Regions from separate parts of the Paenibacillus sp. P3E genome, predicted to be linked through region 1. Evidence: riboswitches for the same ligand, from Rfam matches in the RefSeq annotation. Region 1 holds a riboswitch; each other region holds the start of a gene.
The links. Region 1 has a riboswitch for cyclic di-GMP ahead of A3842_RS33690 (choice-of-anchor A family protein). Riboswitches for the same ligand answer to the same signal wherever they lie in the genome.
Positions count from the first base shown of each region.

Region 2: another riboswitch for cyclic di-GMP. It lies ahead of A3842_RS20685 (thiamine pyrophosphate-binding protein); the one in region 1 lies ahead of A3842_RS33690 (choice-of-anchor A family protein).
Region 3: another riboswitch for cyclic di-GMP. It lies ahead of A3842_RS05225 (anti-repressor SinI family protein); the one in region 1 lies ahead of A3842_RS33690 (choice-of-anchor A family protein).
Region 4: another riboswitch for cyclic di-GMP. It lies ahead of A3842_RS28895 (S-layer homology domain-containing protein); the one in region 1 lies ahead of A3842_RS33690 (choice-of-anchor A family protein).

Region 1 is NZ_LVWH01000019.1:5,736-14,625, forward strand. It holds gene A3842_RS04060 (energy-coupling factor transporter ATPase) at 1-586, opposite strand, end outside; gene A3842_RS04065 (ATP-binding cassette domain-containing protein) at 571-1,431, opposite strand; gene A3842_RS04070 (Gx transporter family protein) at 1,462-2,013, opposite strand; gene A3842_RS04075 (NusG domain II-containing protein) at 1,997-2,389, opposite strand; gene A3842_RS04080 (HD-GYP domain-containing protein) at 2,573-4,084, opposite strand; gene A3842_RS04085 (alpha/beta hydrolase) at 4,610-5,551, opposite strand; gene A3842_RS33160 (LPXTG cell wall anchor domain-containing protein) at 5,814-6,176, opposite strand; gene A3842_RS33165 (hypothetical protein) at 6,118-7,137, opposite strand; gene A3842_RS33170 (hypothetical protein) at 7,124-7,279, shown strand; partial or broken gene A3842_RS33690 (choice-of-anchor A family protein) at 7,302-8,129, opposite strand; cyclic di-GMP riboswitch class I at 8,206-8,296, opposite strand.
Region 2 is NZ_LVWH01000182.1:40,185-47,308, forward strand. It holds gene serA (phosphoglycerate dehydrogenase) at 88-1,680, shown strand; gene A3842_RS20680 (methyl-accepting chemotaxis protein) at 1,969-3,219, shown strand; cyclic di-GMP riboswitch class I at 3,718-3,811, shown strand; gene A3842_RS20685 (thiamine pyrophosphate-binding protein) at 3,950-5,563, shown strand; gene A3842_RS20690 (carboxymuconolactone decarboxylase family protein) at 5,634-6,002, shown strand; gene A3842_RS20695 (hypothetical protein) at 6,223-6,573, shown strand; gene A3842_RS20700 (3-oxoacyl-[acyl-carrier-protein] synthase III C-terminal domain-containing protein) at 6,677-7,124, shown strand, end outside.
Region 3 is NZ_LVWH01000033.1:1,716-8,361, reverse strand. It holds gene odhB (2-oxoglutarate dehydrogenase complex dihydrolipoyllysine-residue succinyltransferase) at 1-1,307, opposite strand, end outside; gene A3842_RS05230 (2-oxoglutarate dehydrogenase E1 component) at 1,359-4,229, opposite strand; cyclic di-GMP riboswitch class I at 4,667-4,760, shown strand; gene A3842_RS05225 (anti-repressor SinI family protein) at 4,789-4,944, shown strand; gene A3842_RS05220 (helix-turn-helix domain-containing protein) at 5,039-5,371, opposite strand; gene A3842_RS05215 (TasA family protein) at 5,768-6,376, opposite strand; gene sipW (signal peptidase I SipW) at 6,461-6,646, opposite strand, start outside.
Region 4 is NZ_LVWH01000223.1:6,357-15,246, forward strand. It holds gene A3842_RS28890 (DUF6531 domain-containing protein) at 1-2,915, opposite strand, end outside; gene A3842_RS28895 (S-layer homology domain-containing protein) at 2,941-5,025, opposite strand; cyclic di-GMP riboswitch class I at 5,077-5,169, opposite strand; gene A3842_RS28900 (DUF6953 family protein) at 5,422-5,658, opposite strand; gene A3842_RS32765 (hypothetical protein) at 5,693-5,860, shown strand; gene A3842_RS28905 (ABC transporter ATP-binding protein) at 6,412-7,455, opposite strand; gene A3842_RS28910 (ABC transporter permease) at 7,496-8,296, opposite strand; gene A3842_RS28915 (ABC transporter permease) at 8,293-8,890, opposite strand, start outside.

The sequences.
Region 1 (8,890 bases):
CCTGTTCGCGGCAGAGACGCTCCAATTGCGCGATCAACTCCGCGCGGCTGACCGGGTCCAGAGTGGCGGTCGGCTCGTCCAGCACGACAATTTCCGGGTCCATGGCCAGTACGGAGGCGATGGCTGCCTTACGCATCTGTCCTCCGCTTAAGCGGAATGGATTGCGCGAGAGCAAGGCGAGGTCCAGCCCCATTTCGAGCATGGCTTTGCGTGCGCGCTCCTTGGCCTCCTCCGGACTCATGCCAAAGTTGAGCGGTCCGAAGATCAGGTCCTTTTCCACCGTATCTTCGAACATCTGCTGCTCCGGAAATTGAAAGACCAGTCCGACCCGGCGGCGCAGCGGCAGCAGCTTCGGTGATTTCTCACCGGCCCGTATAGTCACATCCAGCACTTTTACCGTCCCCTGCGTTGGTTTAAGGATGCCATTAAAGAGCTGCAGCAGCGTAGATTTGCCCGAACCCGTTGCACCCGCAATCCCGGTAAGCGAGCCTTTGGGAATACCAAGGGTAATATCATGCAGCGCCGTCTGCTTCCACAAGCTTTTCTCGGCGTAAGTAAAGCTTACTTGCTCTAGTTGTATGGCCATAGTGTATCTATTAGCTCCTTTTCGCTGGCGGGCACATCCACCCTGATTCCCCGGCTTTGCAGCTCCCGGGCAAGACGCCAAGGATACGGCTCCAGCAGATGGCATTTCTCCAGAAGCTCTGCATTCCCGAACAGTGCCTGCGGGGTCGTATCAGCGGCAAGACCACCGCCATGCAGGGCCAGTACCCGGTCCGAGGCCAGGATCTCGTCCGCATCATGCGTGATCATCAGGATGGTGTACTGCCCATCTGATCTCATCCCTTGAAGAATGCGCAGCAGCTCATCACGGCTCGCCTCATCCAACATGGAAGAGGCCTCGTCAAAGATGACGATGCCTGGCTTCATAGCTAGGATGGATGCAATGGCGACACGCTGCTTCTGTCCACCCGACAGCTCGCCCGGATGCTTGGCCAGCAGATCCTCAATCCCCAGCTTCAAGGTATAGGTTCTCAGGCGTTCCTCCATCTCCGCGTAGGGCAAACACAGCCCCTCCAGCCCAAACAATATATCTTCCTCCACCGTAGCCCCGATGAATTGATTGTCGGGATTCTGGAACACCATACCGATGCATTGGCGGATGGCGCCAATCGTTTCTTCACCCAGCTGATGGCCGCATATGGTGATCTCTCCGCCGCTTTTGGGCAGTAGGGCGTTCATCAGCTTAACCAGTGTGGACTTGCCGCAGCCGTTCGGTCCTACTATACTCACCCACTGGCCCTGTGGAATGGATACGCTGATATTGTGGAGAATAGGATGCTCCGGATCATAGCCAAAAGATACTCCGTCCAGCTGGATCACAGCCGGCACCCCGCCTGCATTCTCCACGTCTTGATATGCTTTATTCATGTTAGTCATCCCTCCGCTGATGGGTCCGCTTTAGCCCAAAAACTCTTCAAACAGCGATATTTTGGACAGCGACGCTATTAGATAACGTACGGCGAAGCCAACTGCGATCCCCGTCACAATCCCGGTAATAAGCAGCACCGGCAAGTAATAGAAAATACTCATAGATTTGAATACAATGGCTGCCGCGAACAGCTGCCCCGTATTATGGGCCAGTCCACCCGCTATACTAATACCGATTACACTCAACTTCCCGCCTCCCCACTTCACCAGCAGGAACATCACCACAAAGCTGAGCAGCGATCCGAACAGACTGAAGAGAAGACTCGAAAAGGTGCCAAGCAGGAATGCTGTAAGCAATGTCTTCAGAATGACCAGCACAAAGGCGTCACGGCCCCGTAAAAAGAAAATACAGGTCAAAATCATGATATTGGCGAAGCCGAGCTTGGCGCCAGGCATGAGTCCGACCCCAACCAGAGGGATCTGGGCCTCCACTAAACTTAGTACTACAGCGACCGCTGCGAAAATAGCCACAATCACCGTACGCTTTAATGCTGTTGCCGATTCACTACTGGACATAGGCATCTATATCATCCTCCCCCGACACACCGCCTGCAATTTCTACTAACACCCGGTGCGGCAGGCACACGATGGTCTGCTTCGGACGGGTAATATGGCCAAAGCCCAGGCATACCTTATCGGGACAGTCCGCATCGTACATTTCAATCCCATAGTCATACACCTTCAGAATGTTATAGCCGCGCTCTGTGCGGATATCAATGGTTTGTTCTTCTTTTGTAAGCTTCACTGTCTTATACAGCTTGCCATCCACCGTTATATTAGCTACCAGGTTGTTTCCGGGTCCCGCCTTGTCGCTATCGTTCGAGAGCCATCTCGGCACGATAAAAGCAAGCGCGGCAATGAGCACGATGGAAATCAGCAGCACATCTGCGCGTTTCATAATGATCTCCCTTATTTTTTAGTTAAAATCCAGACTTATTAATTATAACGGTCTGTTTGCAATCCTTCAATGAATGTACTCGGGTTTTGTCGGTTTTAGGGAGCAGTTCACAAAATAGGCACGCAAGCAGAAGCGGATACCGGTCATAAATGGATGGCATCCGCTTCAATAAGAAATATTAGGTTATCCCGCCCGGCCTGGATAATCTGTTTTATCCAATTTCTCCGTTTTTCCGAAATAAGCCAGAAACAAACCGGCAAATTCAGGATCCCACTGGGTACCTCTTCCCTGTTCCAGAATAGCCAATGCCCGCTCATGATTCATCCCTTTGCGGTAGGGCCTGTCAGAGGTCATGGCATCATAAGCATCAGCCACGGCTATAATCCGGCCATGCAGCGGAATAGCTGTCCCGGCCAAGCCGTCCGGATATCCCTTGCCGTCATAACGTTCATGATGCGAGCGAACCCCGCCCAGGTAAGGCGCCATCTTTTCCACAGGCTCAATCTGTCGCAGAATATTCTCTCCAAGCACGGGATGGCTCTTGATCTGGTCAAATTCCTCATCGGTCAGAGCCTCCTCCTTAAAGAGCACGCTGTCCCGTACACCGATTTTGCCGATATCATGCAGCAGGGCAGACTTGCGCAAATTATCCAGCTTCTGCCCGGTGAGCCCCGCGAGCTGGCCAATAATTACCGAATATTCCGCCACCCGCAGCGAGTGCCCGGCAGTGTACGGATCCCGGGCATCCAGCGCTACGGCAAGGGTGGTGAAATAGCTGTCGAGCAATTGCCTGCTCTGACGCTCCCGGGCCTGCAGACCTCGGACCATCATATTAAAGCCGGCTACAAGCTTCGAGAATTCATCGGAGTATTCATCCTGCATCTGCAGCAGCTGCCCGTCTTTGATATGGTTCATCGCTTGGTATAACTCGTTAATGGGATGCTGCACACTTCGGGTTAGAAGCCAAGCCGCTATGGAAGAAAAAAGGGTGCCGATCATCAGCATAAGCCCCGCCCACTCCCAATAGTTCTGCATGCCCTCCACTAATCCGCTCCCCAGCGTTTCCAGCCTGATCTGGGTTGCCATAATAAATAGAATGAGCGGGAAAGTACCGATCAGCATACAAGTGACGAGAAATTTGGGGCGGATAGGCACAAACACATGGCCTTCCAGAGAAAAATCAACCATATACAAGGTCAATGCCCGGTTTCTGAATTCTTTAATCAGCGGAATGATCGCCGAGGCGGTCAAAAAAAACTCAATCAACGCATGCATACTTGCCACCAGAATGGCCCCGGCGACTGCAAGCACTAGATAGAAGTAGGGTAAGCTGATTAATCCGGTGCGGATCAACCATAAGGTCAGGAGCGACGCTGGCAGAGACAGTCCGAGGAAATGCGGACCCAATATCCGCTGTACCGCAAGCTTCGGCAGCCGGTGAGTATGCAGATAAGCTTCTTCCAGCATATCCAGTGACGGTTTCCGCTCTCTAAGTGCCCTCCGGATGGGCCGCATTTGTCTGAGGAAGACGTTGATCTCCGTCACAGCCATAATGACGAACGAGATCAGCAATACGTAGAGCAGCCGCAAATACTCAGTTTGGCTTATTTCAAGTGAGGAGAGAAGGATCAGACTTCCCACCGCAAGCACGGCAACCACGGAGCCGAATATGTAGTTACGAATCTGCTTTTTCAAAAAAACTCCGTATAAATTCATCGGGTCCCCCGTTTCCAGCCTTCCTTTAAGCTCAAAGATTTGCATTTCTTGGCATTCCATGATATTATTATAGAATATTTGTTTGCAGTATACATTATCCCCATCAAGAAGATGTCAAGCCGATTCGTTGCCCATTTATCTATTATCGGCATTTTGGACACAAAATCTTACGTTTTCTTGCAGTACTCTTCCTTTTTATGAGATTAAATTCGAACATAGTTTTCCGATTCGCACTGGCGCGGCCGCGGAGCCGCAAGGACAAAAGAGAGGTAGGGCTTTTGTCGTTTTGGAAGGATTATTCTCGCCACACGGCTGCTGGAAATAACAAGGATCAAGACACCCGTTCTTCTCACGGACGGCGGGGGATTAAATATACGCAGAAGACATGGCTTCACTGCTTTCTTGTACATAGGATGCAGTTCCATGTGTGGAACATATTAGCGCCCGATAATCGCAGTTTGCGGATATCGGGCGCGTCTACGTTTCCGGGGCTTTTATTCAAGGTTAATGGACGTAACGGGTCACAAAATCGGCTACTTTTGTTACATACGCTGCCTTGTCTGTGTCATACGCCAGGCCGTGTCCCGCACCATGGACTACAAGCTTGTCCTTGGGACTTCTGCATGCCCGGTAGAGTTCATCCATCATATGGAAGGGCACGAACTTATCGGCATCGCCGTGTATGAACAGTATCGGCACCCGGGCTTTGCGGATCTGCTTCAGCGCCGAAGCCTCTCCGAAGAAATACCCTGCCTTGATGCGGGTGATGAGGCTCGCCATATGTACAAAAGGAAAGCTCGGCAGATGGTACATCCGCCACAGCTGGTAAGACAGCTGCGCTTTGACAGAGGTATATCCGCAGTCAGCTACGATAACTTTTACCTGCGGCGGAAGCTCTTCCCCTGAAGTCATCATCACGGTTGCCCCGCCCATGGATATCCCGTGCAGCACAATCTGTGCCTCCGGCCCGTCCTCCGCGAGAATGTACCCGATCCACTTCAGATAATCCCGGCGCTCCGGCCAGCCGAATCCGATATAATCCCCCTTGCTGTCGCCATGTCCACGGGCATCGGGAATCAGCACATTATAGCCCATGGTCTCATAATAAATTTTGGCGCATGCCCCCATGTCCTTGCCTTTACCGGAATATCCGTGAGCTATAATAGCGGTCCGCCCTGCGGCACGCTCAGACGGCAGATAATAACCTCGCAGCGTCAGCCCGTCATCAGATGTAATTTCAATATTTCTGAAGGTGTGACGGGATACCCACTCCGCCCCTTCCCCCCAGGATGCCCCGGCAACCGGCGGGTCTACCTTAAGATCAGGAGTCTTGGCCAGAAACTCCTTCGGCGCCCGCTTGATCGCAACTCCATAAAAAAAGAATCCTGCATAAGTCACACCACCAGCAATAATCAGCAAGGCGGCAATTATAATTACACTCCACATGTTTGTCACCTTTCTTCGATAAAATGGAATCCCACTTCAGTGTGGCCTTAGCGCTACCCGATTTTCAGCATAGTATAACATGGCTCGAGACCAACTGGAAATGTAGCTGAATTCTGGCAAAATTCATAAAATGACCAAACAAAAGAACAGGACACCTCCATGGTGAAGGGGCCCTGTTCTTTTCACTTGTTATACTGCTGTAGTTATCTTTTTAACCCGCTAAAATATAGTATTCCATTATTTATAACAGTTGCATTTACTTTTACCGTTTGCGTTTATTGCTTCTTGCTGTTCTGCTGAGGAGCAAACCCAAGCCTGCTATTCCCAGACCAGCGATGTAATAAGGTGCCGGACTGGATTCCCCGGTCTGCGGCAGCTTGTCGGGTGTATCCACACTTCCCAAAGGAATCTCATCATCTAGTATCACTTCATCCCCAGACTTCGGTGTTGCTGTTGCTGACGGAGCAGGGGCAGGAGCTGGTGTAGGCTGGAGTGATGCTGTCGGCTGAGATGGAGCGAGCGTTGCCACCGGCCCCAAAGGTAATGGATCATCATTAATTACCGTATCATCTACAATCGTACCGATTATCGTTGTTGGCGTTGGTGTTGGCACAGTTACCGGCACGAAAATGACAGTAGTGTTTGACGTTGGTGTCGGTGTTACTACGCTTGTAGGTGTAGGCGACGGGTTCACCACCGGTGTTGGTGACGTTGACGCGCTTGGTGTTGGTGACGTCGACGCGCTCGGCGTTGGTGATGTTGATGCGCTCGGCGTTGGTGACGTCGATGTGCTCGGCGTTGGTGACGTCGACGCGCTCGGCGTTGGTGACGTCGATGTGCTCGGCGTTGGTGACGCGCTTGGTGGCGCTGTCGGTGTTGGTGTTGTCGATGCGCTTGGTGTTGGCGACGTCGATGCGCTTGGTGTTGGCGACGTCGACGCGCTCGGCGTTGGCGACGCGCTTGGCGGCGCTGTCGGTGTAGGCGTTGCCGATGCACTCGGCGTTGGTGACGGCGATGCGCTTGGTGTTGGCGACGCGCTTGGTGGCGCTGTCGGCGTTGGCGTTGCCGATGCACTTGGTGTTGGTGACGTCGACGCGCTCGGCGTTGGCGATGCGCTTGGTGGCGCTGTCGGTGTTGGTGACGTCGACGCGCTCGGCGTTGGCGATGCGCTTGGTGGCGCTGTCGGTGTTGGTGACGTCGACGCACTCGGCGTTGGTGATGTCGATGCGCTTGGTGTTGGTGACGCGCTTGGTGGCGCTGTCGGCGTTGGCGTTGCCGATGCACTCGGCGTTGGCGTTGCCGATGCGCTCGGCGTTGGCGACGTCGATGCGCTCGGTGTTGGTGATGTCGATGTGCTCGGTGTTGGTGACGCGCTTGGTGGCGCTGTCGGCGTTGGCGTTGCCGATGCGCTTGGTGTTGGTGACGTCGATGCGCTTGGTGTTGGTGACGCGCTTGGTGGCGCTGTCGGCGTTGGCGTTGCCGATGCGCTCGGCGTTGGCGACGTCGATGCGCTTGGTGTTGGTGTTGGCGATGCGCTTGGTGTTGGTGATGTCGATGCGCTCGGTATTGGTGATGTCGATGCGCATGGCGTTGGTGACGTCGATGCGCTTGGTGTTGGTGATGTCGATGCGCTTGGTGTTGGCGATGTCGATGCGCTTGGTGTTGGTGATGTCGATGCGCTTGGTGTTGGCGATGTCGATGCGCTTGGTGTTGGTGTTGGCTTTATAGGTGGTTCCGACCCGTCATATGGATAGTGGTGCATCTGCACATAACCACTGAAAGCTTTTGCGATTAGAGTGCCGTGAAGTTCTGCGTGATCATAAAAGACGCTGGCATGAGGAGCCAGTATGGTGCCTTCAATGGTTGTATTCCCAATATTCAAAGAAGCAGCTTCATAGAAATTGAACAGTACCTTACGGGGTTTGCCTCCCCAGAATTGAAAATTAGGAATCTTCACTGAGCTTCCGCTCACATTAATAACCACGGTGGCATCACCAGTTATATTGAACTGCAAGCCATTGGCATCAGCTAAATCTGCAGCGGCCAAATGAATGACATTATAGGAATCCGGAGCGTTAATGGTGATCTTCCCGTATTCTTTTACAAAAGGCTGTGTCTGCGGCAAAGCGGCTAATTCATCCGAACGCTGTATCAAAAACTGTTCCTCGGCTGCAAAATCAATCGGGGTTCCCTTCCGGGGAGTTTCCTTAAGGTCTGCACGTGTGTTGGTTATACTGCCGCCATATACTGCTGCGCCATATATTGTACCGTCTGTTAGACTGAGATTCTTGCCTGCAACCAGCACATCCCCGCCAGGCGCATCCTTGGATACACCGTATCCTTGCAAAGTAATATTCCCTTCAGCCGCAAGCCTTCCATGAATCTGATCATAAGATTGCGTGAAATCCCCAAATATAAATGCGTTAAAATTGCCGGCAACGCCCAAAACAGGTGTAGGGGTATACGGCATATTGGCCGCTGCGCTAACGTTCCATCCCCAGGTAATCGTACTGCCCAATACCAACACCCCTGCCAGTAGCAGAGCTGCTGCCTTCTGTGTTCTTTTTTTCAATCGCATGCACCTCCTAGTAACTTATTCTATGATTTCGCCAAAAACATATAACAACAAAAAAACCGCCACGAAGGGTTAGCTTCACGGCGGCCGGACGATCATAGCCCCTGCTTGCGGGCATTAGATTCCTGACTTTGCGTCCTGTCCTTTCGAACAGTTTGCGTTTATACATGATGGTGTGTAATTTGGCGATTCTTATGTAGTCTATGACAATTGTTACTTTCGAACTAGTTCCAGTTTATCCCTCAGATACCCCTATTGTCAATCTATTCCTTTAGTATTTTTCCAAGTGCTTGGCACACACAGATATTGGACAACCCCTTTATACAGAAGGGATTATTGCTTTCACACACCATAGCTTCACTCTGGGATACGAATAGCATCAGATCTAAGAGTTACTCTTAAACGTCCCAAACCTGTATTTTATCCGTAATTTAAAATATTAAAAAATAGTATTTTTGAACTATACGAGTACTATTCTGCATACTTGCAATATAACAAAAGAACTGCCACGGAAACAACCGTAAGCAGTTCTTGATCCACCTCTATGTATGCTATATGCGCTCTCGTAATCAGACAATGCGAATATAGCTGATTGGTATGTTACAGCAGTTGAATCCAGCCAATCATCGACATCCATAACGGAATGCTCAAAAATAGACCAAATGCCAAACCACGGCGGAGACTTCCTTCATGACTCATCATCATTCTCCTCTTTGGGGTGCTTTATTTTCTTACGCTTTAATCTTTAATATTTCAATTTTAAT
Region 2 (7,124 bases), on a different contig from region 1:
TTATTTTGGCTTCTGGTACTGTGGACTGCCTCTTCAGGGCATCCTTGGGCATATATAGCTTTCCAAATTTAAGGAGGACAAGAAACCATGTTTAAAGTACTAGTATCGGATCCGATCAGCGATTTGGGCATTCAGCAATTAATGGACGCAAGTGATGTGACTGTAGACAAAAAGACTGGACTTAGCGAAGACGAGCTTATCGCCATCATTGGCGAATATGATGGCCTGCTCGTACGCAGCCAGACGACTGTAACTGAGAAGATTATTGCTGCAGGCACCAACTTGAAGGTCATTGGCCGCGCTGGAGTCGGCGTTGACAATATCAAGCTGGAGGCTGCCACACAGCGTGGTGTCGTTGTTATCAACGCCCCGGACGGCAATACAATCACAACCTGCGAGCATGCTTTTGCTATGATGATGGCACTGGCCCGTCATATTCCGCAGGCTTACGCCAAAACGATCTCTGGTGTGTGGGACAAGAAAACATTCCTCGGGGTAGAGCTGCGCGGCAAAACGCTGGGTGTTCTCGGTATGGGCCGGATCGGGAGCGAAGTAGCCAAGCGTGCCAAAGCCTTTGGCATGAACATTCTTGCCTATGACCCCTTCCTGACCGCTGACCGTGCGGAAAAGCTGGAAGTGAAGCTGGCTTCAGTAGACGATATCGTACGCGGCGCGGATTTCATCACTGTGCATACTCCGCTCACTCCGGAAACCCGCCACATGATTTCTGGGCCGCAGTTCGAAGTCATGAAAAAAGGCATGCGTATCATCAACTGTGCACGTGGCGGGGTAATTGATGAAATGGCGCTGGTTGAAGCCATCAACAGCGGCATTGTTGCCGGAGCAGCCTTTGACGTATTCGAAAAGGAACCGCCGCAAGCTGATCATCCATTCCTCTCCCATCCCAAAATCATCGTAACGCCTCATCTTGGCGCTTCCACCGTAGAAGCCCAGGAGAATGTTGCTATAGATGTATCGGAGCAGGTGCTGCATATTCTGCGCAACGAGCCGTTCATTAACGCTGTGAACATCCCTCCTGTTGCTCCAAGTGTGATGAACAAGCTTCAGCCTTACTTCACACTCGGCGAAAAGCTGGGCAGCTTCGCAACACAGCTTACCGATGGCGCGATCAGAGAAATCCAAGTAGAATATGCCGGTGACCTATCCGATGTAGATACACAGCCACTGACCCGCTATATCGTCAAGGGCGTACTTTCCCGTCACTTTGGGACAGATGTGAACATCGTCAATTCGATGCATTTGGCCAAAACCCGTGATGTGAATGTAATTGTGACTAAGGCTTCCAAAACCAAGGGATTTACCAACCTTATCACCGTCACCCTGAAGGCAGATCCTGACGAAGAACGTCTGGTTGCGGGAACGCTGCTGCAGGGCTACGGAGAACGGATCGTGCAGGTCAACAAGTTCCCGGTCGATATTGCTCCGGAAGGCCATCAGATTGTAATTTCGCATAACGACAAACCGGGTATCATCGGTGCTGTCGGTACACTGCTTGGGGAGAACGATGTCAATATCGCCTCCATGCAGGTAGGACGTAAAATCGTTGGCGGCGCTGCGATCATGCTGCTCACCGTCGATAAGGCGGTTCCTCAAGCTGTTCTGGTGAAACTGGCAGGACTGCCGGAAATCAATACCGCGGAAGAAATTGTGTTACTGTAAAAAAGTAGCCCTGAACAAACGCTCTTTGGAGAGCGGGCATCCGCCTGCTGTTCCAATGAGCGTTTTTCTATATCGGATGTCACATCCTCTGAGCCTGAAGCACTAGTGAAATGTATCTTCTCCAAATTGAACCATACCACCGTGCTATGTATGAAGAGATTCACACAAAATTCATGCCCGAAAGACCTATTTGAGCATTTTTATGTCAATTCTTACAATAGACCTCTCCCTCTGAAAACGCCTATAATATTACAATACACAACATTATTTTAGGGGGAACTTTTTATGATGGACTGGATGAACAAGCTTCCGTTAAAACAGAGAATTAGAGCCGGTTGTTACTTGGTTGCCGCTTTATTCGCTGTCCCTGTACTAATCACACTTGTAGTGATGGGCAAGATGATTATCGGCATTATAATGGTTGCGGTATTGGCTGCACTGACCTTCCCACTCGCACGCTTCATTGAGAGAACGCTTACATCTTCATTCGATGATATCTCCAACGTAACCCACACGATTGCCAAAGGTGACTTTACAACCCGGGCAGATGAGAATGGTTCCATGGGGGAAGTCAGCCGCTCCTTCAATACAATGATCGATAAGCTGAAGAAAATACTAACCGAAGCATCTCAGATTACCCGCCATGTCATGGATGCCAGCCGCGGAATCGAGGACAAAAATCAGAATCTGAAAGTCGTAATGGCCCAGGTCTCCTCTTCTTCCAATGAACTGGCTCTCGGCGCAAATGAAATCTCCGTGGACATCGCCGATATGACCGATTCCATCAAAGACATTGAAACCAAGGTTTCGAATTACACAAGCTCTACCAAAGAAATGAACAGACGTTCCATACATACGCTAGAATTAGTTGAGAAAGGCCGCCAATCCGTAGATACTCAAGCAGAAGGCATGCGCAAGAATATACAAGCTACCCAGAAGGTCGCCGACACGATTGAAGCACTATCACATAATGCCCGGGGGATCACGATGATCACCAAAACCATTACAGAAATCGCCGAGCAGACCAACCTGCTCTCACTCAATGCATCGATCGAAGCAGCACGCGCCGGTGAACATGGTCGTGGTTTCGCTGTTGTAGCCCAGGAAGTCCGCAAGCTTGCTGAGGAATCTACAGCCTCCACCAAAGAAGTATTCGGTCTGGTGCGCAGTATTGAGAACGATATCAAGGAAGCGATTGAGAATATTGCCATTAATGAGGAAGTCGTCCAAGTTCAAAATGAAATGATCATTGAAACCGCGAATATTTTCGCCCAGATTGTGCAAAGCGTTCAGTACATCACCGAGCAAATTGCTTCTTTCTCGTCTGAGAGTGACCTCATGTTGGAGAGCGCGTTAAAAATTTCTGGAGCTATCGAAAATATCTCTGCGATTACAGAAGAAACTGCGGCCGGAACCCAAGAGGTATCCGCAGCAATGAACGAACAAATAAATGCCCTGCAGTCTGTTGCTGAAGAAACAGAGAAAATGACACAAGCAGTATTCCAACTCCAGAAAACGATCCATATTTTCAAATTTTAATCTCCATTTTCATAGACCGTTTCATATGAAGCGGTCTTTTTTTGTTCACAAAATAATCAATGTTATTTTATGAAAATTCAGTTTTTTGGCAGCAGCAAGTATCGTTATTTCTTTTGCACTTCTCTCCGCTATTTTTAATGGAAATAATATAATGAATACAATTGGATCTGAAGGGTGTTTCGTTCATTAGCCTTATTAATCCAGATAAAAAATGGGTACACCCCATTATTCCAGTCTAATCATCCATTTCCATACAAAGGAATAGTTCAATATACCTGATATATTTCTGTTTCAATGTTTCTTCACAATTTGTATTATTAAGACTTTTTTGCATTAAATTTTTTTTGGATTCGCCCTGTTTTCCAACTCAACTGGACCATTTCTTGCAATTGACATTGTTCGTTAATTTCGTCAAAAACTGAGCTTTTCAGCACAAATATATTGACAAGAGAGGAGTTAGAAATATATTGTAAAGTAAAAATATGCATTTTTTCCAATACATCATAACGGCAAAATTCACCGAAAGGGAATGACGCAAAGCCATGGATCTACAGTCTCATTTTTATGGGACCATGACAGCCAGGTTGCTGAACAACCGAAGCTCTGGGGAAACCTCGTTCTATACGGTTATTCATTGCAGCCGACCTGTACTCTCGTGAGTGCAGGTTTTCTATTTCTGCTAAAAAAAAACATTGGGTGGGTGGATTATCTGAAAACAGTCGCAGATTATATGGCTGAGGCACTACGAAACCTCGGCGTAACACATTCCTTTGGTATCATCGGCAAGTCTATTTGTCCCGTAGTTCTTAAGATGGTCGATTACGGGATTGAATTTATTCCTGGCAGACATGAGTCCAGCTCCGGGTTCGAAGCAGCAGGCTATGCTCTCAAAACCGGCAGGCTGGGTGTAGCTTTTGGGACTTCAGGTCCAGGCGGAACCAATCTTCTTACTGCTGCAGCACATGCTAAAGCGAACAACCTGCCTGTGCTGTTCATTACAGGTCATCAATCTATTAAGGAGCTGGGAATTCCCCAGTGCCAGGATTCTTCGTCATATCTGGCTGACCTGGCGGACATGTTCAGACCGGCTACACTCTTCAGTAAACTGGTGGAGCGAGGTGATCATTTCAGCACCTTATTTAACCATGCTATTTCTATTGCTTTGGGCGGACAGCGCGGGCCGGTCCATTTATGTATCCCGTTTGATGTGCAGACGGAAATGCTGGAAGAATGCCGGATAGTGATTCCTGAGCGTGAACATCTCGTAAGCACTGCTAATTTCGAACGTGTGATTTCAGCTATTAATGCCTCCAGCCATCCTCTTATTATTGCCGGCAAAGGGGTTAACCGTTCTATTGCACACCAAGAGCTCATTCAGCTGGCTGAAACTTTTAACATCCCTGTCGTTACTTCACCGGGAGGAAAAGGTGCGATCCCTTGGGATCACCCGTTGTATCATGGACCAATTGGTGTTGGCGGCTGCAAGCATGGTGATGATTTATTGAACCGCAGTGATTTGTTCATTGTGCTTGGATCACGTCTGAGTGACATGACCATCTGCAATCTAAAGGCTGAAAATCACCCGAAAACACTTATCCAATTTGACGTAGACCCTACCTTCGTAGGTAAAATTTTATCTTCACAGACCATCGCTATAGGCGGGGATTTACGGGACAATTTGGCTTTTTATCTAAAGAATATAGATACAGCTGCTATAAAGAAACATATAACAGAAACCGATGTTCATTATGCGGAAGAGTTGCCTGTTCTCTCCAAGCTGTCACTAGCTTCGGTCATGAGCACCTTGAGCGATTTGATTCCTTACAACAACACCGTTTTTGTAGATGACGGCAGCCATGGCTTCAACGCCGTGAAATGGTACAACGTGAAAAAACCGGGCAGTTTTGTCTTTGATGCTTATTTTGCCTGTATGGGCAACTCCATTGGAATGGCTATTGGGGCTAAGGTGGCTTCCCCTGAAGAAACCATTTTCTGCCTAACCGGTGATGGCTGCTTCATGATGCTTGGTGCTGAAATCAACACTGCAGTCTGCAAGAATATTCCGGTAATCTTTATCGTAGTGAACAACATGCAGCTGGATATGGCGCTTAAGGGGATGGAGAAAACCACAGGCAGAATTGACGGTACGATCTACGAGGTACCTATGGATGCCGTGAAATTCGCTGAGTCACTCGGAGCCACAGGCTACAAATGCGAAACCGCGGAGCAATTCAACGTTGCTGTACAAGCCGCAGTCGAGTCAAACCGTGTAGCTGTCATTGAATTGTTGACAGACCGTGACGAAGTGCCTCCAACGGCCCATAGGACGTTGAATCTCAACTAAGTAGCAGAGGTAAGAATCAAGCTTCACATGACCGGTCCTTGCCACTCATCAAAATTCAGGAGGCATCTTTGTGGAAAACACCAGTTACAGCGGTCTAAAGCATTTTACCAACCTGTCCGGCGACTATGGAGCCAAAGCACTAGCTCCAATCAAAGAGCATTTCCCCGAACTGGCCGAGTACATTATGGGCAACGCTTATGGGGATCTTTTTCAGCGCACAACAATTGGCTCCGATTGGAAAGAAATTGCTGTTATTTCGTCTTTGATTACTATGGGACAATTTGAGCAGCTCGGGGTCCATTATGTGATGGCGCTCCGCGTCGGAATAACTGTAGAACAGATCAAAGGAATCTTATTGCATCTGGTGCCTTGTATCGGTGCTCCAAGAGTCATTTCAGCTTTTAATGTGCTGCTTGCAACGCTTGAGGAAATCCAATAAATCCTTCTTCAACAATTTTATACACAATTCGACTTTTTTCTTGCTTATTTGAGAAATATATGATTATATTAGAGGGAAAATATCCCAAAACTATAGTTTTTGTATCGAATCAAGGCGTAAAACCAAAAGTTATTTGGATATATTCTATGACTGAACAACAACGTACAGTCAACATTTCCGTTATACGTTTCACACATTTAATTTTGGGAGAGATGAGCACATGGGTAAATTTATTTTGAAAACCGATTCTGTTAACAAGGTCATTAATATTGAATTAGAAGGCACTTTCTCCAATGAGGATGGTCTCAAATCGATTCAAGCTTATCAGCAGACCGTTAACCCGATCACACCTTCAGAATATGCTCTGCAGATTGACTGCAGAAAACTAAATGTTACTGCTCCTGATGTTGTGCCTCTGCTGGAGGGCTGCTTCATCATGTTCAAAGCAGATGGTTTTGAAAAAGTAAGCCTGACCCTTGAAAATAACCCCATCCTTAAAATGCAGCTCGCGCGCCTCGGCCGCAAGGCTGGACTTGAAAACCTGGAGATCACTTCGACAGTTCAATCTTAAGTATTGTTTCAAGGCTCACCAGCCTGAATGATGGTTGAGAAGCAAGTTTTATACAAAACTTGAGGGCGGGAAGAATCGCTCATTAACTTTTAGGAGGATTACCATGGCCGGGATACGGATAAAGGACATTGATATCTATCATCCAAGCAAAAAGATTGGCAACGACTTTTTCATACAGCATTTTGACGAAAAAGGTATTGATATCCGTGGCCTCCTGGCTACTCTTGGCCGTAATAACCGCTATAGCATCGACAGCAATGAAGAGAATTCACTGACCATGGCTTTTGAGGCGGCAAGCAACGTACTGGACAAGACCGGGCTTACCGGGGCTGACATCGACCTGATTGCTTATGCCAGTCAGACTCCTGAATACATCTTCCCGACGAACTCACTTATGATTCATCGTTTAATCGGTGGCGCTTCCCACACCATTTGCATCGACAGTAATGCCAACTGTGCAGGTATGACCGCCTCGGTGGAACAGGTAAGCCGTCAGATGATGGCCAATCCAAGAATCCGCCGCGCGCTGGTGATCGGCTCAGACCACGTTG
Region 3 (6,646 bases), on a different contig from region 1:
CAGCCTTCCAGCAGCAGTGCTTCAGGATCTTCCAGCAATTCCTTGACCTTGACGAGGAAGCTAACTGCTTCCGAGCCGTCCACGATGCGGTGATCGTAGGACAGTGCGATGTACATCATCGGGCGGTTGGCGCTTCTTTCTTCGTCCAGGGCGATCGGACGGAGCTGGATCTTGTGCATGCCGAGAATACCGACCTGCGGTGTATTGAGGATTGGTGTTGACATGAGTGAGCCGAAAACCCCGCCATTGGTGATAGTAAAGGTACCGCCCTGCAGTTCTGGCAGGCTTAGCGTATTCGTGCGTGCCTTGGAGGCCAGCTCACCGATCTTCCGCTCAATTTCCGGGAAGCTTAGCCGGTCTGCATCGCGGACGACCGGCACTACGAGGCCTTCCTTGGCAGATACGGCAATGCCGATGTCATAGTATTTCTTGATCAGGAGATCCTCGCCGTCGATCTCGGCGTTCAGCAGCGGATAGGCCTTGAGTGCGCCGATCACCGCTTTGGTGAAGAAGGACATGAAGCCGAGTCCGACATCATGCTTCTCTTTGAAGGCATCCTTGCGGCGCTTGCGGATGTCGAGAATCGCGGTCATGTCCACCTCGTTGAAGGTGGTCAGCATGGCCGCGGTGTGCTGCGCCTCGACGAGGCGGCTCGCGATGGTCAGCCGTCTGCGCGACATGCGCTTGCGCTCGACGGCTTTGCCTTCCTCCTGCGGCGCGGAGCTTGCCGCCGCAGGCTTCACCGGCGCAGGCGCGGCCGCTGCCGCCGGAGCGCTTGGCGCAGCGGCCTCCGGCCCGGCTGCGCCATGGCCCTTCACATCGGCCGTAGCGATCCGGCCGATGGGGTCGCGGGCACTGACCTCGCCGAGGTCGATGCCCCGCTCCCGCGCGAGCTTGCGCGCCCCCGGCGAAGCCAGGGCCGCAGTGCCCGCCGCCGCTGCATCGGGTGCGGCGGGGGAAGCTGGCGCCGTTGCCTGCGGTGCGGCAGCCGCTGGGGCTTCGCTGCTCGCAGCAGGAGCCTCCGGCTTGCCGGCCGCAGCGCTCTGCGGCGCTTCGGCGCCTGCCGTACCGGCGCCGCTGCCGATGATGCCGATCGCTTCGCCGACGGCTACATTCTCGCCGGCCTGGCGCAGGATGGAGGAGATGACGCCGTCCTCCTCCGCGCTGATCTCCAGGTTGACCTTATCAGTCTCCAGTTCAGCGAGCACATCCCCCTGACCGACCGTATCCCCCTCTTTTACCAGCCATTTGTAGATCGTTCCTTCGGAAATAGATTCGCCCAAATCAGGTACTTTAATTTCGGACACAGGCCCTTACCTCCCCAAATAGAATAGTTTACGTTACCGAGACACCGCCCTCTATCTGGAAGACGGTACAGCCGCTTGTACTTGCGAGTTCAATTTCAGGGCTTCTGTTACTATACGACGCTGCTCAAAAGTATGCACGTCCGCATATCCGCTAGCCGGGCTGGATCGCTCCGGACGGCCGATATACTGCACCTTGACGTTCTGCGGGGCGATGGCCCGCAGCCGGGGCTCGGCATAACTCCAGCCGCCCATGTTCTTCGGTTCTTCCTGCAGCCACACAATTTCCGTAAGGGAACCCATCGCACTGAGGTGTGCAGCCAGTTCCCGTTCAGGGAATGGATAGAGCTGCTCCAGACGGAGGATATGCAGCCAGGACCAGTCTTGATCCTTGGCGGCCTCCAGCTCCGTCTGCAGATCGAGAGTCACCTTGCCGCTGCACACTACCAGCCGTTTGATCTCCCCGGGACTGCCGCCAAGAAGCGGCTCGGAAAGTACAGGCTGGAATCCGCCGGAAGCCAGCTCGGCTCCGGAGGAGGTGCTGCGCGGGTTGCGGATCAGGCTCTTCGGAGCCATGATCACGAGCGGGCGGGCCTCTCCCTTGCCGCACAAGGCTGCCTGGCGGCGCAGAAGATGAAAATACTGCGCTGCGGAGCTCAGGTTCGCCACAGTCCAGTTCTCCTCAGCGGAGAGCTGCAGATACCGTTCCAGCCGGGCACTGGAGTGCTCAGGGCCTTGCCCTTCATATCCATGCGGCAGCAGGATCGTCAGATTGCTGCGTTGGGTCCATTTCGCGCGTCCGGCAGCAATGAACTGGTCGATAATAACCTGAGCAGCATTGGCGAAATCGCCATACTGTGCTTCCCAGATCACGAAGGTTTCTGGCGCGAACACATTGTAGCCGTATTCGTAGCCGAGTACCGAGGCTTCTGAGAGCGGGCTGTTGTACACCCCGAAGGATGCCTTGGAATCGCTAAGCTGGTGCAGCGGAGAGAACAGTGCACCTGTCTCGCTGTCGTGCAGCACCAGATGACGGTGGGCGAAGGTTCCACGCTGGGAATCCTGGCCGCTCAGGCGGATCGGTGTACCGTCCTTCAGGATAGTGGCGAATGCCAGCGTTTCGGCCAGTGCCCAGTCTACCCGTTCTCCGTCCTTCAGCGCATCCTTGCGGCGCTGCAGAATTCGCTCCAGCTTCGGATAGACCTTGAAGCCGTCCGGTACCGTCAGCAGTTCCCGGTTGATCAGCTGCAGTTGCTCCAGCTGCACCGCCGTGGATTGCGGCTGAGTTGCTTCCGTTTCGAGCGGTACCGAGGTTTTGGCTTCTCCGTTCTTGCGCTTGCCATCCTTCATCAGGTCGAAGGCTTCCTGAAGCACTTTTTCCGCATCAAGGTTCATCTGGTTCACATCATCTGCCGTGATGATCTTCTCCCGCTGCAGGCGTTCCGCATAGACACGATAGACGGTCGGATGGTTACGCACTCTGCCATACACAATCGGCTGGGTGGTTTCAGGATCATCCATCTCATTATGACCGTGGCGGCGGTATCCAATCAGATCGATCACGAAATCCTTCTTAAATTGATTGCGGTAGGCGCTAGCCAGGCGGACAGCGGAGATGCAGGCCTCCGGATCATCGGCATTGACGTGAACCACAGGGATTTCATAGCCTTTGGCAAGGTCACTGGCATAATGGGTGGAACGGGAATCTTCACTTTCGGTAGTGAATCCGATCCGGTTATTGACGATAATATGCACCGTACCGCCGTTGGAGTACCCTTTGAGCTTGCCGATGTTGAGCGTTTCCGCAACAATTCCTTCGCCCGGAAAAGCGGCATCCCCGTGCATCAGTACAGCCATGGCCTTGTTCGTGTCGAGCTGCGGCAAACCCGGGGAATTCCGGTCTTCCTGAGCTGCACGTGTAAAGCCTTCAACGACAGGGTTGACGAATTCCAGATGGCTCGGGTTATTGGCCAGTGTAATACGGGTACGGACGGTCTCGCCCTCGCGCACGGCGCGGTCAGCACCCAAATGGTATTTCACATCGCCGGTCCAGCCGTAGTTAATGCCCATGGAGCCTTCGGAAGGGAAAAGCTCCTTGTTCGGAGAATGATGGAATTCCGAGAAAATAATATCATAGGGCTTCCCGAGAATATGAGCCAGTACATTCAGACGTCCGCGGTGGGCCATGCCCATCAGGATATGCTCTGCACCATCATGCGCGGCGGCACGGACAATCTCGTCCAGCATGGGCACCAGCGCGTCATTGCCTTCCAGGCTGAAGCGTTTTTGGCCGACAAAGGTCTTATGCAGGAAGGTCTCGAACTGCTCTACCTGGATCAGGCGGTTCAGCAGCTCCTTGCGCTCGGTATTGTTCAGCGGCGCGGGGGAGCTTGTAGACTCCGCCTGACCGTTCAGCCAGCGAAGCTCCTGTTCGTCATGCACATGTCCGAATTCGTAGGCGATAGTCTGCGTATATGCCTGACGCATCCGGTGAACGGCATCCCATGCGGTATGAACATCCGGCGGCGCATTCTCCCAGATCAGCGAGGCAGGCAAGGCAATCAGGTCCTCGCGGGTCAAGTCATAGGTTTCATAATCCAGCCATTTCGCCATAGGGCTGTTAACCTGCTCCAGCGGATCGATATTGGCGGCCATATGGCCATATATACGAATATTGGCGATTAGCTTGGAAGCTCGTACGGCCTTTCTCAGCCACTCGGTGTCTCCCGAAAGGGCCGGCTGCGGAGCCTGAACGGCATCCGGAGCGAGCGGAGGAGGGCCGGAAACGGTAAACAAATCGCGGTAATGATGTTCTACGGATGAAGGATCATGAACAAATTGCTCATATTTCTCTTGAATGTAGCCCAGATTGGGGCCGTGATACTTACTCCAAATGGATTCGTTATAGGGCTCTTTAACTGCCATGAATACATCCTCCTAACGGATGAACTCCACGTGCGGCATGAGGCTTGGGCGCCCAGTGGAGCTGCGATGGTTGCGGTTTCATTCCTCATCTTATTGTGCTACTTTCAAGGCGTGTAATCAATTCATACTTTCGGGGAATCCGTTCGCAAAACGGCATGATTCAGTCCTCAAATGATGGAAAACGGATATCGGTTACCTGAAGCTGGATGTGAACAGGGTGATCCGGTAATAATTACCCATGGATGCCACCGAAGGCTTCATGAATAGTTCCTAAAGTCATATCTATTGGACAAATCCCAGCAAAAAAAACTGTTCTTTTGCACTACTTGTCATAAAAAATTTCCATAAATCGACACACTTTTCTCGTGAGAACTTATATAATGTTATTGCGGATAACGGTTTCATTGTTTTCTAACCAGATCCTTTCATGTAAAGGATCCAGTAAAGGGTAAACCTGCTGAAAGGCAGGGACACAAAGTCTCGGGTCTAATGTAGAAAGGCTTCAACTACTACGACGGCCGGACTGCCTGGGGACGCAAAAATTCTAGGAGGAGATATCTTGGATAAGTCCAACCAGGGGAATGACGGAGAACTGCTGATGGGTGATCTGGATCTAGAATGGGTGTATTTGCTGATGTCGGCGAAGAAAGCAGGCATCGGGGCAGATGAAATCCGCCAGTTTTTAAGTGAAAAGACAACGTTGCAGGTAATGTAGGGGCGTTTACTTTGCGGGAATACATACAGAAAAGGGCACAGCGCCAGACGCTGTGCCCTTTTCTGTATCGCTGGAGCCTTAGGACAACCGCCCGTTATTGATCCTTTTGCTCTAGCCGCCATTTTTGATAATCGAGGAATTCTTTGAATTCCCGTTTGCTTATGCCGGAAGCCATGGCTTCTTGAACGAGCCGGAACCATTCGCCATCTAGTGCGGATTCGTCAGTCTCTGAGGGCTCGCCATAGAGCAGGCTGTGGATAGACACCTGGAGCGCATCGGCGATTTTTTCGATGAATTGAATAGAGGGGTTGGATTGGATATTTCTTTCTACATTGCTTAAGTATGATTTTGCCACATCTGACTTGTCCGCTAATTCGGATAAGGACCAGCCTTTTTCCAGACGGAGTTGGTGGATGCGACTTCCCATATTATCCGGCACGATTACAACGCCCCTCCGTACTTATTGTTAAAATATAAGGATTTAACTGTTCTATGCCATCAATCATCCTTATATTTCTCGCTGAAACGGCTATTTGAAGGCGATACGTAGTATTGCTGCTTCGGAAGCATAAGCTTGTAAAAGACGACGTAGCCGTTTCCAATTGAAATATAAGAATGTATATGCTTGACGCTATACATTGTCCTTCTATTTATGGAGAAACGGATACCGCCTCTTTCGGAGGACGGCGAAGACGTTTCTTTTTATCAGTATAACAAATTTCCGTAAAATGGACAAAAATCAATCGTTACAAAGAAAAAACAGCCTAATCTGCTCCGGCTTCGGAATCAGGGTAGGCTGCTTCAGAATGCAGTCCGTTATGAATTAATAATCTTTTTTAGGGCCTTGTTTGGCCTCGAAGTTCCAAGTCAGCTTCAGCTTATCCTTTTGGAAATAGTTCTGTGCTTCACCATTGTCAACGAATTCGAACTTGACTGTAAAGCTGTCGCTGCTCTGAGCTTTGATACCGTCGGCTTCCGTCCAGATTTGATCCAGACCGGTATTGTTTACAAGATCGGGGGTTTGGCTCTTCAGGGCATCCAGTGTGGTTTCGTATACGACAACCTCCGGTGTGAGAATGGTTCCTTTATCATTATTCTTCAGGAATTTAACCTTGATGAATTTGCTGAGATCGACACCGTTGTTGTCGCCGAGCGTATCTGTAATCTCTGTAGTGGTCTTCAGCAATACTGAGCCGATGTCCAGGGTTCCGTCATTTTTGAGCTTGAAGGTTTTGGTTACAGTATCACCCGGTTTCAGGTTAGGGATATCCACGATTACGGAAGGATCAGAATTCAGATCCAGCGTACCTGCTGCGAAGGTTGCCGTGCTTGTCGCAGTATCGCTGAAATATGCGAAGGTTCCTCCGCCAATCAAAGACAAACCGAGTGCTGCCGATGCCATGCCAAAACCCAATGTTTTCTTGATACCCATATTCTTATTCCTCCTCTGATTAGTAAAGCGAATGATAAATGTATATTGTATCTTCCGTTTCGTAGGCGGAAGCGGACAATCGGATCAGGGCTGTATGTCAGTTCCCGGAGGTGCCTGGGGAAGCACGGTGTTTTTTTTCTCAAGCGCCGTAAGAGCCTTCCATGAACTGTAGAGCGCATAAAGCAGGAGCAGAAGTCCGGGAACGATCATCAGGACCACACTGCCGGCTTTGGAGGCGGCAAAATTCATGGCATATCCTACATATGGAAT
Region 4 (8,890 bases), on a different contig from region 1:
TAGCTGTATTTAACGATGGCTCCATTCGCCGCTTGGCGCTGTGCAACCTTGAAATTGTTGTTCCATACATAAGTTGTATCTTGATGCAGCGCATTGGTCCATGTGGTCTTGTTCGCCGTAGTGGTGATCGAAGAGGCTAATCCGGCAGTACTTGCCGCTGTAGCATGTCCGGAACTGGCTCTGTCGGCTCCATTGGCATTGCTGGCACTGCTGGTACCACTGGCACCGTTCGCTCCATTGGCCCCGTTTGCACTGTTGGCACCACTTTGTGAATAGGTCAAAATCGTCTGGCCTGTCCCTACACCCGCATGAACGATAGGGGTCTGGTTCGGGGTCATATCTCCGCCAAGAACGAATAGCCCGCCAGTCTGCACATTCAGATTATTGTTGACACTAACATTGTCACGGACGAATAAGTCACCGCCGGTTACCGTCAAATTCGCGGTCTGGTTATTGGACACAATCCCGCCGACGACCATTTCCTGGGCAATGTTCATCTCCACACGGGTGTTGATCGACAAATCTCCCGCAATCAGAATCCGCTTCGCATCTATGGTCAGCCCGCCGCTGTTGTAGGTCAGACTGCCGGTTTGCAGCGTATCCCCCACAGTAACGGAAGAATCATTGTTGAGATGAATCGTTCCCCCGGACCACAGATTGCCGTATAAGCCTTGGACCTTCTGCACATCGAGTGCAAGCTTGGTGTTGGCGTTCAGTCCCTGCTTCAGAATCAATGTGCCGTATACGCGCACGGTGATATCTTTATTTGTATTCATCCCGTCCAGGATCAGGACTACGGGCTTGCTCGGTGATCCGAACGTAACGCTCTCTTCCACATTCAGCTGGCCCGAACTGACCACTGCAGGTGAAATACTGCTGGACGCAATCGCACTTTGAATGTCAGCAATCCCGCCTGGAGCGGCAACTGCTGAGGCAATATAAGCATTCCGTTTGCTCTCAATGGTTCCGATGCTGGCCGCTAAATAATCGGCTATGAGTGGTTTCAGCCCTTCTACCTTCTTATATGCCGGTGCATGGGCGAGATTGTTCATCGTACCAGACAAAATCACTTCATCCGAGTCCGGAATATCCCGTCCATTCGCAGGGTCTATCCCTGTCTGACCGTCATCAGGCTCTTCGCCCCGGACCACTGGAGCCACGCGCCCTTCATAGCTCGAAGAACTCGTATTCCCGTAAAAGTCGGTAAAGCTGGTCACACGCTGATGGTCATCATAGGCTACGCCCATCGTCGCAGCACCCTTGGCATCCGTTACGCTGAGTACATGATGGCTGTTATCATAGGTAAGCTTGGTTGTGGCTCCGTCCACATCTGTAATCGAGGTCAGATCTCCACTTGCCGTATCGTAATGAAATGACATTTGCCGGCTGGCCGGGTCACTTACAGCAATCAGCTTGCCTGCTCCATCATAGCTTAGACTTAGGGATGCCCCGGCTGTATTGACCGCCTCCAGCTTCGTTCCCTGATATGAAAAAGTGATCTTATTCCCATTCAAGTCCGTGACCGATTGCAGCAATCCTTCCGCATTGAAGCGGTAACCATCGCCTTGAGGCGATGTGAGGGTATAGGTCCCGGCAGATGGCGCACTTAGCGTCCAGTCGGTCCCGCGCGGGGTCAGATACGCTCCTCCGGACAACGGTACATATTCAAAAAGCGAACCGTCCGGGCTCATGACCTCCACCTTGCCGCCGCTCAGCGGTTTCAGTTTCCATTCATAGCTATGATGCCAGCCAAGTCCAGCGACACCTGTGAACGGGTCACGGCTTAAATAGCTCAACCCGAATTGCAGCGGCATCAATGCCTGCAATGTAATTGAATCTGTCGAGTAGACAAAATCACCCCGGGCCGGATCAACCGGCGCCTGTCCGGACGGGTTCACGATCCGCAGCCGGTCATGAATGGCAGCTTCCGTAAATTGCGTCAGATCGCCGCTGGAGATATTCCGGGTAGTTTGCGGATTGACCAGCAGAATGGAGCTCAGTCCGCTGACCGTTCCCGAGGAAGCAGCAGACTGGTTCAGGACGGCAATGTCTTGTGCCTTCTCCTTCATGGCTTGCACCGTATCCAGCTTATAATAATAAGCCGCCAGGGCTTCCCAGCTGATTGAAAAAGCAGGCATAGGTGCACGCAGCACCGCAAGCGGCTCCGAATACCCTGAGAGCTTGCCGTCTTTCTTCGCTCTCGCCGTGATATGCGCGGCTTCACCCGGTGTGATCCCGATCTGCTGGCTCCATTGTCCTGCGTTATTGACTGCAATATTGGAGAACAGCTTTTCCTCCCTACTGGATGGATAGTAGAGCTCTAATTCAAGCAGGGTTCCTGGTTCAGCAGTTCCGGATACCACAGATTGTCCAGAGGCAGCAGGTTTGATCTGCAATGCTGCCGGAGGGGCTACTTCGTCGCCGCCAAGAATTTCGAAGCTGGCAATTTGCCCGTAGTATACGCCAACTCCGTTATATTCGGCAGGAGAGATGCAGACGTTATAACGCCCTTCCTCCAGCGGTACGCCTCCAATCTTGCCATCCCACTGATATTTGTGAACGATGTATTGACCGTTCTGTTTCGTTTGATAATCTCCGCTCGTAATCAGATCCCCCAGGAGCGGGGCAGAACCGTCTTTTTGCGGAGTACACAGGTTGATGTTGGTCTTGTGAGACTCCTGGCCGTCATCCGCCGCATTGAAGCTGAACGAGATTTCAACACTTTTACCGGGTCCCGGGCTCAGCTCACTGGGCTCAATCCGCATGTTGGTCGCCGCAAAGGCTGATGAGGTGAGCTTGGTAAGTCCCGGAACAACCGGGACGTAAGAGAGGACCAGCAGCAGCGCAAGCATAAGGTTCACACGTGTTTTCATACTACCGCTGCGCCACTTCCTTGTTATCTTTCGAAATGTCATAGACTGATCTCCTATCCGTTATAAGTTAGAGTAATTTCAACTCGGCCAGCAGCTTGTACATAATGACAGCCGCCTCGGCTCTCGTGGATGAATGCTTAGGCTTCAAAAGCTGTGCGCTGCCCTGCACCAGCTTCTTCTCGACTGCAGCAGCTACAGATTCCCGTGCCCATGCGCTAATGCTGTCATTATCCTTGAATCCGGAGAGTCCAGCCTCACGCTTGACCGCATCCGCAGCAGTAGCCTTGTTGCCCGTAGTGCTGTCAATCGCCCGCATTAGCATCACCATCATCTGTTCACGGGTCAGCGGATCATTACCATGAAATAGTCCGGCTTCGCCGGTTACGATTCCGGCCTTGGCTGCCGCCTCCACATAAGGGTAAGACCAGTTCGCCGCTGGGACATCACGGAAGGTCGCCGTATCCGGCTGCACCGGCTGCAACTGAAGAGCTGCTGCCAGCAGCTTCGTGAATTCCGCCCGGGTCAAAATACCTTTTGGCGCATACACGGTTCCGTTCATCCCGTTCACGATTCCTCTTGCGGCGAGTACCTCTACCTGTTGCTGTGCCCAATGGCCTGACAAATCTGTGAAATCAATATCACGCAGCATAACCGCATACAGTCCGGAGGCTGTAATCTTGGCCTGCACAAATCCATTCTCCGCTGCAGTCACTCCCCCGATATAGGTCCAGTTGCCTTTTGCCGGATTGTAGCTGTAGATTCCAAGCTTCTCACGACTTGTCGTCCAAGGCTCTTCCTTGGGATATTGAACCGCCAGTTTGGCCGGGATCAGAAATGGAGAACTCGCTTGTATCTGCCAGGCGGAACCTGCCTTCAGCAGTTTTTTGCCGTTTGCGTCGATCAGTGCCTGTGTCTCCAGCTCTGCCTGGGCCAAGCTTACAGTGGTATTATCCTTGAAGGTTCCTGCTGAAATCTCCAGCCGCGCCAAGCCATTCAGTACAGACAAGATACCGCCAGCACTGCCGATAACCTGACTATCCTTGGCTCCGGTTATTACAGGGATCTTCACTTCCGGGGTTGAGCCCGAGTTCGAGCCGGTACCTGGATTTGGCGTTGTACCCGGGGATGGAGTTGTTCCCGGACTTGGAGTCGGGAGGTTTCCATCTTTTAATTCCACTGATTCTATGTAGTCGTCTTTCTTGCTGTACAACAGCTTACTTCCGTTAATTCCGATCAGCTTCGCCCCGGCCGGTACCGCCGGCAAAGGCTTCACTGCATAAGTAGAGAGATCCACCTGCTGCAGCGTAACTGCACCGTTAACATCCTCTTGAAAAACGGCCTGTCCTCCGCCTATGGACATGAAGGCATACTCTGTTCCTCCAGGCTTCATCTCCGTGAGATCCACAGGCTGTGCCGTCAGGTCTTTGATATTCAGAAGCACATACTTACTCTCAGAGGCGCCGTTCTTTTGCTTAAACAGCACATGGCTCCCGTTAAAAACAAACCAGTCCACGTAATTCGCTCCGCCCAGACTAATAAGCGCACGCGTGACTCCACTGCTTACATCCAGCAGACTGAGGCCCCCGTCACGGGCATTCTTATACACCACATCTCCACCTGCCAGTACCGGGAACCGTCCTTCGCCGAGGTCGGCTTCAACCCCCGTAGCCAGATCATGATAGATCATGCTGCCGTAATTTTTGCGCTCGTACCAGACCACGCCAACTCCATCCGTAGTCGGATTCCCATATTGGCCGGACTGCTTGTTAAGCTTGATGCGGGTGCCTGTTGCAAGATTTGCAGAGTAGATATCCCAGTTCAGGGAAGCTTCCTGCTCCGTTCCCTTGTCCGCCCACACGGCAATACTGCCGCCCACAGAAGGGGCGTCCTTGGCGGATGAGCTCGTCGTAAGTACCGTACCCGCACCACTGGATTGATTCAGCGCGTGCACCTGTTTGACCCCGCCTGCATCTGCTTCCAGCCATACGATCCGGTCACCGGATACACTGTAGTCCGTTCTGCCCGGATCTGTCCCCGCTGCCGAGACCTGCTTCATGCTGAACCCCCCGCTTAACAGGCCTCCAAGCATACATACCACCGCCACTGCGGCCACAAGGGGCCGCGACAACTTCATTTCCCTTTCCAACCTCATTCACTTCTCTCCCCCAGCACTATTTGTAGGCACGCCAAAAAACCAAGTGCCTTGAGCGGCCCGGCTGCCCTAACATCCTTCCCGGATGAAGTAGGCCCGTGGCTTTGCGTCTCCGACTTTCGTACGGATTTGCCTTTGTTCCAAACTCGGTTTTCAGTCCCTTTACCCTTATGTATTCGTGACTTTCGATGTACAGGACTCTATCATTATCGGAATTTATTCCTGTAGAATTAAGATGTTCTATTTTTTCCTTTTTTAGGGATTTGGACATAGAAAAAAACCACATGTAGGAGATGCCCCGCATGTGGTTTATAGTCAGCTTCTATACTTCTTCTACTGGACAAGCAAAAAGGGCTTCAACGGTCACCAGCATCATAGCTGGCCCGGGGGCATATTTCAAGTCCATGCCCACAGGAATCCGTCACGGTCCCAGGCGATTCTTCCGCCGTGCAGCTTGCGGAAGGCCTTCTTCACATCCTTGGACAACGAAGCATTCCCGTTCTCATTCACAAATACAAACTGCTCGCCAAAATTAGCCTTCACATATTCAATCGCAGCGGTCTGGTACAGGGTTCCCGTAAAACGGATCTCCTTGACCATCCACTCCGCTACCTCTTGTGCAGTTACTTCCATCAGGGTACTGCTCCTTCCTGTAAATCCCTCTACAATGCCTTCCCATTATAGCATGAATATGGTCACTCGGGAGGTTCACTGGACAGGGCAAGAGACGGGACAGTGGAGAGCGAAGAGGCGGGCCGAAGAACAAGAACGGGGAATGAACAGCACGACGGACGGGCAACAGTCAAGGCCATTCGGGCAGAACGGGTTTGCATAGAAAGGATTAGAAGAAGTGGAAGAAGCGGAAGAAGTGAAAGAAGTGAAATCAGGCGCTCACTCTTCCTCCTCCCCGCGCATGTTCGCTGCTTGGCGGTGTATAAGCCGAATTTAAGAATTAGAATACACTACCCAATGAATTCTCTGTTCCTACAGAGATTCATTGATGCACAGAGATCGATTCTAAATCAACTCTATACCGTTTATGCTGAACGAAAATGCTAGCTCATCTATGCACGATGGAGATTAGTTGGAATTTATACACTTAATTTCCGATAAATCGTAGTAATACTAGCATTAGTTGGAATTAATCCACTTAATATTGATCAATATGGATAATTCGGGCTGAAAGTAGATTTTTAGTTTTACTTTTTCCACTTCAGTGCTGCGATATCGTAATGCCAGCTGATTAGTGGTAGTTTTTCCACATAAATTTGTATATCAACGAAAAGTAATCATAGTTTAAGAATGTTGAGCGATACACATAGCAAACGTCCATTCCAGCGAAAGGATCGACGCTAAGCCTTGGAGTCAGGACTTATATCCCCGCCTCTACGCCCCCTCCTGCTCCAGATGCAGCAGCTGGGAGGGATCAAGCAACAGGGTCACACAATCCCCTTCCCGAACCCGCAGCCAGCGGCCGTCATTCAGCAGGTCTACGGTCAGACTGATCCCCTCGGCCATGACCGTGGCGCGGATGATATTGCCCAGAATCGACACGGACTGAACCTGTCCGCGTACATCCACCATGCCATCCGCATCATCCTGAATTGCTTCACCTTCAGCCAGCAGGGTTACCGCCTCGGGGCGGATTGCAAAACGGTCGGAGCGGCTGTCGATCCTGCGGAACAGCGCGAGTGCCTCCGCCCGGTTGAATACGTTATAGCTGCCCATGAACCGGGCCGCGAATTCTGTGCGGGGCGCTGTGTACAGCTGCTCCGGGGAACCTTCCTGCACCATGCGCCCCTGGTTCATGATGCAGATCCGGTCCGAGAGGATCAGCGCTTCCTCCTGGTCGTGGGTCACGAACAGCGTCGTCATGCCCAGCCGCCGCTGAATATCGCGGATTTCCGCGCGCAGATTCTTGCGGATTTTGGCGTCGAGCGCGCTGAGCGGTTCGTCCAGCAGCAGCAGCTTCGGCTGGACGGCCAGCGAGCGCGCCAGCGCCACCCGCTGCTGCTGTCCACCGGACAGCGCCTGCGGATAGACACCGCGCTTGTCTTCGAGATCGACCAGCGCCAGCAGTTCTTCGCACCGGCTGCGCCGTGCCGCCGGTGCAACGCCGCGCATGCGCATTCCGTATTCCACATTCTGGCTGACGGTCAGATTGGGGAACAGCGCATAGGATTGGAACACCATGCCCACATCCCTGCTGCGCGGCGGCAGCTTCGTCAGCTCCTTGTCCGCGAGCCTGATACTGCCGCTGTCCAGCTCAGTCAGCCCGGCGATGCAGCGCAGGAGCGTGCTTTTGCCGCAGCCGGAAGGGCCCAGCAGCGTGATCAGCTCCCCCTCTGCGATGTTCAGATCTACTCCAGCCAGCACAGGCGTATCACCAAAGCTTTTGCGGACACCTTCCAGCTTCAGATAATCTTCCATTCCTTTATCCCCCTTATTGTGGACCTCCGGCCGCTAGACCTTACTTCGCCTGCCCTTTAATCTTCATGCCAAGCTTCATCAGCACGGCCGACAGCAGCAGAATAAATACAAAATAGGAAATGGCAATCGCGCTGGCCAAATGTCCGCTTTCCCCCACCCGCTGGTACAAATAGACCTGAATCGTCTGGATATGGCCTCCCACCAGCATATTCGTCAGTACGAACTCCCCAAACAGCACGGAGAAGGACAACAGCGCGGAGACCATGACCCCCGGCCAGATATTCGGCAGAATCACATTTACAAAAGCAGTCCGTCTCTTGGCCCCAAGCAGCTCAGCGGCATTCAGCAGCTCTACAGCCGATACACTCAGCAAGCTGTTGCGGATGCCCTGATACATATACGGCAGGATGACCACGAAATACGCCCCTACCAGCAAATAAGCGGTACCCGAAATGTCGAATGGGCCAGAGGAATAGGTGCGGATCAGGCCTACAGCCGCCACAACTCCCGGCACAGCGTAAGGCAGAACAACAATTCCCTTCATGAAGCTCTCCCAGCGCGGAAAATAAACCGTAATGACAAAAACAGCCGGCAGCATCACGGCAAGACTGAGCAGCACGCTGATGATGCACAGATACAGCGAAGTCCACAGCGCCTCCAGAAAGCGGATATCCCGGAACATGTCACTGAACCAGTTAAGTGTCCAGCTGCGGGGCAGCAGCGTATTCTGCCAATCCTGGGCAAAAGCATATAATCCCGTTGCCAGCAGCGGCAGCAGCAGATAGACCATGAGCAGGAGCATGAAGGTGCGCGGGGCGAAGCCCGCTTTGCGCGTATTCATGGTCCCGCCTCCTCACGGACTGCTGGCCAGCGCCGGTTGGATCGTCCGCTGCTGCGCTCCTGCCTGGCAGGAATTCTGCCGCCGAATCCTTCCATCCGCCGTACCATCCGCTGATTAAGGAACACAGCCAGCAGCGTACTTAGTGCAAGCAGAACCGCCAGGGTGCTGCCCATCTCCGGCTGGGTCACCACATCACCAGCAACTAATGAACCGATACGGACAGCGAGCAGATTATAGTTCCCGCCAACCAGCGCGTAGGCAGTAGCATAAGCGCCCATCGCATTGGCGAAGAGAATGCCAAGTGTACCGAAGATTGCCGGAGACAACACCGGCAGACCGACCGTCTTCCAGAACTGCCAGGATCCTGCTCCAAGCAGGGAAGCCGCTTCCCTCCACTGCTCCCGGATGCCATAGAACGCCGGGTACAGCAGCAATAAGGCCAGCGGAATCTGGAAATAGACGTACACCAGAATCAGACCGGACCAGCTGTACAGGTTAAATCCGCCAAATACGCTCCAGCCCCACTGTTTGAACAGCAGCGTGAACACGCCATTGTTGCCAAGCAGAATAATGTAGGCAAAAGCCAGCGGAACC